Regions from separate parts of the Candidatus Clostridium radicumherbarum genome, predicted to be linked through region 2. Evidence: riboswitches for the same ligand, from Rfam matches in the RefSeq annotation. Region 2 holds a riboswitch; the other holds the start of a gene.
What was found. Region 2 has a riboswitch for thiamine pyrophosphate ahead of thiD (bifunctional hydroxymethylpyrimidine kinase/phosphomethylpyrimidine kinase). Riboswitches for the same ligand answer to the same signal wherever they lie in the genome.

Region 1: another riboswitch for thiamine pyrophosphate. It lies ahead of thiT (energy-coupled thiamine transporter ThiT); the one in region 2 lies ahead of thiD (bifunctional hydroxymethylpyrimidine kinase/phosphomethylpyrimidine kinase).

What each region holds. Positions count from the first base shown of each region.
Region 1 is NZ_JBJHZY010000001.1:110,345-113,493, forward strand. Features, by position in the region: gene ACJDUH_RS00610 (Mrp/NBP35 family ATP-binding protein) at 16-858, shown strand; gene ACJDUH_RS00615 (ferredoxin) at 946-1,134, shown strand; gene thiT (energy-coupled thiamine transporter ThiT) at 1,225-1,917, opposite strand; TPP riboswitch at 2,019-2,121, opposite strand; gene ACJDUH_RS00625 (hypothetical protein) at 2,178-2,357, opposite strand; gene ACJDUH_RS00630 (hypothetical protein) at 2,357-2,512, opposite strand; gene ACJDUH_RS00635 (PadR family transcriptional regulator) at 2,731-3,149, opposite strand, start outside.
Region 2 is NZ_JBJHZY010000003.1:310,609-313,757, forward strand. Features, by position in the region: gene ACJDUH_RS15465 (ABC transporter ATP-binding protein) at 1-812, opposite strand, end outside; gene ACJDUH_RS15470 (hypothetical protein) at 988-1,152, opposite strand; TPP riboswitch at 1,363-1,457, shown strand; gene thiD (bifunctional hydroxymethylpyrimidine kinase/phosphomethylpyrimidine kinase) at 1,520-2,329, shown strand; gene cytX (putative hydroxymethylpyrimidine transporter CytX) at 2,316-3,149, shown strand, end outside.

The sequences.
Region 1 (3,149 bases), on a different contig from region 2:
TACAGGAGGGTTTGTATGAGCAAATGTGATAACTGTGCTAGTAAAGGAAAATGCGGCAGTAATGAAGCTACCTGTTCTGCATTAATTCCAAGCTACGGCAGCATTAAAAATATAATTGGAGTAATGAGTGGAAAAGGTGGAGTAGGTAAATCTACTGTTACAGGCATTCTTGCAACTAAACTTAGAAGTCTTGGATACAAGGTTGGAGTTTTAGATGGTGATATAACTGGACCTTCTATGCCTAGATTCTTTGGCATAAATGAAAAGAGAGCAGATATAGTCCAGGGCAAAACTGAAGAGGAGGCTAAATTTATTCCAGTTGAAACAACTACTGGCATAAAGGTAATTTCTTTAAACCTATTAACAGAGGAAGAGGAACAACCAGTTATTTGGAGAGGTCCAGTGCTTACAGGTGTTATGACTCAAATGTTTAGAGATACTGAATGGGGAGAACTAGACTATCTATTAATAGATATGCCTCCTGGAACAGGGGACTTAGCCCTTACAGTTATGCAGAGTATTCCCCTTAACGGTGTTGTAATAGCAGCTACTCCACAGGATATGGTTACTATGATTGTTAAGAAGGTAGTTATTATGGCACAAAAGATGAAGATAAGAGTATTTGGTGTTGTTGAAAATATGTCTTACATTAAATGTGGAAACTGTGGTGAGAAACTAAAGGTATTTAGTAAAAAATCTGGAAAAGAACAGGCAGAAATCTTAGGAATACCTTTAATAGCTGAGCTTCCAATTGACCTTGACTTAGTAGAAAGCATGGAAAGTGGAAGAATTGAAGACTTTATTAATCTATCCTCAGAATATAATGACTTATTAAGAAACTTCATGAATCTACAATAACTTTTGTTATAATTAGTGTAAAATAGGAAACAATATTATTGTTAATTATAAAGTTTTGTATTTTCTTTAAGAAAGAGGAGGATTTTTATGAAAGCAATTGTTGATAAAGAAACCTGTATTTCCTGTGGATTATGTCCATCCTTGTGTCCTGAGGTTTTTGAGATGGAGGATGACGGCAAGGCTGGAGTTATCACTGAAACAGTTCCAGCTGAGGCTGAAGGAAGTGCTAAGGAAGCAGAAGAGTCCTGCCCAGTAAATGCTATTTCTGTATCATAAAGAATATTAAAGACACTGAATTTTCATAGTTCAGTGTCTTTTTTAAAATAATAACCTTTTTTAAAAATTTTAGGCATAAATAGCTAAAAATTAATTTTTAATTGTTGATATATTTTGCTTATTTATTACTGAAAATATTTGTTTTAAAGGCAGTATAGCAAGCACAATTAAGCAGAGAATTGCATCAGGCGCAAGGTAGCCCAAATTATAGAAAAAAGAGTAATAAGCTGCAGACATACCTTGAGGAGCATAGCTGCCGTAGAATATAAGACCAGATATAAAATGAAAAATAAATCTTACCGCAATAGATATTAGTACTCCAACAAGCATGGTGAATTTTGACTTATTTCTAAAATAGCCAGCAATACCAATAGCAGAAAAAGCTAAAGGATAATCAAAAAGAACTTGTACTGGATGTAATATATATGGTGCTAGAATAAAATCGATCACTCCAAAAAGAATTCCTGTAAGAAAACCAATTTCTGGTCCATAAAATAAGGCAATAATAAAAATGGGGACCATGCTTCCTAATGTGGCGCTGCCACCCATAGGGGCCTGGTAAAACTTAATCATTTTTAAAACTGTTCCTAGTGCAAGAGCAACTCCCACATTTGTAATTATTGAGGTAGAAAGCTTAATATTTTTTACCTTAATGAAAATAATTGCTAAAATTATTAAACCAATAATCGCAAAAATTGCTGCAGGATGTTTGGGGACATCTGCAAACCCTTGACTAATGCCGCTAAAATCAATTCCTGAAAATTTTAAACTAAAACCATTCATACAAATTCTCCTCTTTTCTTAGTGCTAAGAAATGTCTTAGATTAATATTGCCTCCACTATTTAGAAAAATAAAAAAACCGTATTTTGGAATACGGTTTTATATCTAAGTAAAATCGCTTTCCTACGCTGGTATTAACCAGATCAGGTATGAGGGTTATTGGATTAAATCCTTTTCTCAGCCTATAGGCACCCCTAGCACAAATATATTAACTTATATATATTATAGTACATTTAGCAGCTTTTAACAATGACTTTTAAATTTAAATTATAATTTGACCAATTGTGTGATTAACCATTTGAAGCTTACTAGGTTCAAAGTTAATTGTAGAACCAGCTTTTACGTTTGATGGCAAATGAGCTAAACCGACGCAGATGTTTCTACCATCAGGAAGGGAAACATATGCTTCAGTACTAAATACTTCAATTACTATTCCATGCATTAGCTTTCTTTCCTATTCTTAATAGTTTTATCGATGTCATGAGCAGTAGTTAGGCTATTATCCATTATATCTATTCCTTCACCAACTGGCCCTTTTCTCTTGTTTGCCATAGGTACCTTCCCTACAATACCTTTTTTGCTTTTTCCTGTAGCCATTTCATCAACTCCTAATTTAATTTAAACTATATTAAATATTTAAAATGCTTATATATTTAATATAGTAATCATAATTATTTTTGACTATTGTCTTTTAATTATTCAATTAAATTAAAAGTTACTAATATACTAAGAGGGACTATTTCAAAAAAATTTATATTAATGTATATTTTGAGATAGCCCCTCATTTACTTGCATTTATTTTTATATACCTGAAGTTATTTATAATAAAGATCATTATAAATAATTTTAAAAACCTCTAAAGCCTCTTCTATCTTCTCCTTCAAAAGTGCTTTCTTACTTTCAAATTCTTTAATGCCTTCCTCAGTTAAGGTATATATTTTTTGTATTTTCTTTTTTTCATCATCCCAATTACCAATAACAAGATTATTTTTTTCAAGTCTTTTCAAAAGTGGATATATTCCTCCGGTACTAGGAATCCAATTGCCATTGGTTTTCTCTCCGATTTTATGTGATATATCGTTACCGTTTGTGGGACCTAAGCTTAGAATATATAGAACATATAAAGGTAGAAGACCCTTTGTAAAAACTTGACCTACAGCCTCTTTCTCATTTTTAATCTTTTTAAGCTCATTTAGTTTTTGCTTATATTCCTCATAAAGCCGTTTTTCTTCAG
Region 2 (3,149 bases):
GTGCCTATTGACATTGATTCCTTCATAACAAATATTCCACCAACTGCAACAAGCAGCACAATTGATATATTTGTTAAAAATTCAATTGGAGGAAAGTAATCTGCAATTATCCGGTTCTGTTCCATACCTAAATTAAAGTTTTCTTGATTAAGTTTTAAAAACTTCAATATTTCATGCTTTTCTCTAGCAAAGGCCTTAACTAATCTTACACCTGCTATATTTTCCTGGGCAGCAGTATTTAATATAACGCCTTGATCGCTTAATTTTCCATAGGACTCTCCGATTTTCTTTTCAAATTTAAGTGCAAGGTAAGCTATAGGAGGCATTCCTATAAGACACACTATGGTCAGTTTCCAATTTAAAAAGAATAGTATAGCAGAAGCTACTATGAAATATATGGCATTTTCTATAAATAATCTTATACCGAAGGAGACACTTCTCCATACATTATCTACATCTTCGCCTATTCTTGACATAAGTTCTCCAGTGTTCATATTGTCAAAATAGCTAAAAGGAAGAGTTTGAATATGATCAAATAAATCCTTTTTAATATCTATGCTAATTTTTGCAGACAGTACATCAAACAGATATTCTTTAACATAACCAAGCACAGCTCTGCTTATAGTTATAGATAAAAACCCAAGCAGGATAATCCATAAAAGATTATTTTCACCGCCTATAAATACCTTATCAGTAATTTCTTTCTGGAGATATGGGTTAAACATATCTAATGCTATGGCCAATGTCATTGCAAGTGATGGGATTATAACCATCCATTTGTATCTCCACACATATTTAAGAACTGGTTTCATTCTAATATCCCCCCTTCATACTTTAAGTTAAATTTTTGTTAGAATGAAAAAACCATGGTTATCCCATGGCTCACATAATCTTATAAGATAGTTTACTTATAAAATTCATATAAAAAGGCCATGGGTTTTTGCAGCCCATGACCAGTATTTCATATTAATGAAAAACCGTTTAGTATCAAGGTGTGGTCACCGATACGAAGGCAGGGCTACCATATGAAAATTTAGATAATATGCCACTAAATGCCACACTAATTCCATTAATGGACATAGTAATGCCATTAGTTCTGTTATTTACGCTGTTCATTTTTTGTCTTTTTACAGATGACATATTTACTAACATTTTTCCTACCTCCTTTTAAAATTTAAAATAACTTCTTAAAATATAATACAACTCTTTACAACTTCTGTCAATAATTTTTATGAAAAATATTGTAAATTTAGAATATCCTCTTATTAATTTATTTTTTATATATGATATTGAGTACAAAATTATATTAATGTATTGAAATATTTTATGTAATTATGTAAAATGACATTGTAACTAATAGAATATTATAAGCAGGGGTGCTTTTAGCTGAGAGGAAAATCCAACCCTTAGAACCTGATTTGGTTAGTACCAACGAAGGGAGCGTAACTAAAATTAGTCAATTGTCTAATTCAATGTGCTGCCTTGCAGCACATTTTTTTACTTTATAGGAGGGATTCAAATGAAGAAAGTATTAACTATAGCAGGCTCAGACAGCTGCGGAGGAGCAGGAATACAGGCAGATTTAAAAACCATGAGTGCCTTAGGAGTTTATGGCATGAGTGTTATTACTGCTGTTACTGCACAAAATACCACAGGGGTATACGACGTCCAAGAAATAGATAAAAAGGTTATAGAGGCTCAAATAAGGTGCATTTTTGAGGACATCGAAGTAGATGCAGTAAAGATAGGTATGGTTTCAGATGCGGAAATTATAAAGGTTATAAGAGAGCTTCTAATAAAATATAAGGCAAAAAATATAGTGCTTGATCCAGTAATGGTATCTAAAAGTGGCTATTTTCTTTTAAAGCCTGAAGCAGTTAATGAGCTTAAAAATCTTATTGCCATTGCTGATATAGTTACTCCCAATATTCCTGAGGCAGAGGTTTTAACTGAACTCAAAATTACAAGCCAAAAGGAAATGGAGCTTGCTGCAATAGGCATAAATAAGCTAGGTGTAAAAAATGTACTTGTTAAAGGCGGGCATAGGTGTAATGATGCCAATGATGTCCTTCTAACAGGGGGTAAGTTTGTAACTATAAATGGACACCGCATAGCTACTAAAAATACTCATGGAACAGGATGTACACTATCCTCAGCTATAGCTTCATATATTGCTAAGGGATTTTCAATTAAAGAAGCTGTGACTTTATCAAAGGAGTATATCACAAAGGCCATAGAAAACTCCTTTCCTATAGGTAAAGGGGTAGGTCCTGTTGGCCATTTTATAGAAGTTTATAAGAAAGCAGGAGTGTGCTATGAAGAAGATTAAAAATTCATCAATGTTTTTACTATGGGTTGGAGCTGCTATATCAATAACTGAAATCTATACTGGGGGCATTATAGCTCCCCTAGGTGTAACAAAGGGGCTTTTAGCAATTATTATAGGACACATAATTGGTACTGCTTTTTTGGCCATTGGAGGTTATATTTCCTTTAGAGACAACAAAAACGCTATGGATAAGGTTAGAGACTCCATGGGAAGCATAGGTGCTAAAATTATAGCACTACTAAATATACTTCAATTAATAGGCTGGTCAGCTATTATGATTATACAAGGTGGACGTGCTTTAAATAGTGTTATACCAGGTCTAAGCTTTAACTTTTCTCTTTTACTTATGGCTTTGGCAGTCTTTATATGGGCATATTCCTTTAATAACTATTCAAAGCTTGTTAATGATATATCTGTAGTGGTATTAATCATTGTCTGCATATTAATGTTCTTTAAGGTACAAGGATCTGCACCTGCAGCAATAAATGGTACTATGAGCTTTACTACAGCTATAGAACTTGCTATAGCAATGCCTGTATCCTGGCTTCCTCTTATAGGAGATTATGCAAAGGATGGTGAGAGTAAAGAAGGGGTAGTTATCTGGAGCTTTTTAGGCTACTTTCTTGGAAGTGTTTTGATGTATACCTTAGGTCTATTAATAACTGTAAAAACAGGGAAGGATGTAATAGTGTTTATTGCAGGTACCGGTCTTAGTGCAGCAGCAGCTTTGGTAATTGTGCTTTCTACTGTAACTACAACTTTTTTAGACATATTTTCAGCAGTAATTTCATCAAAACAGATTATTAAAATTAAAAATGAA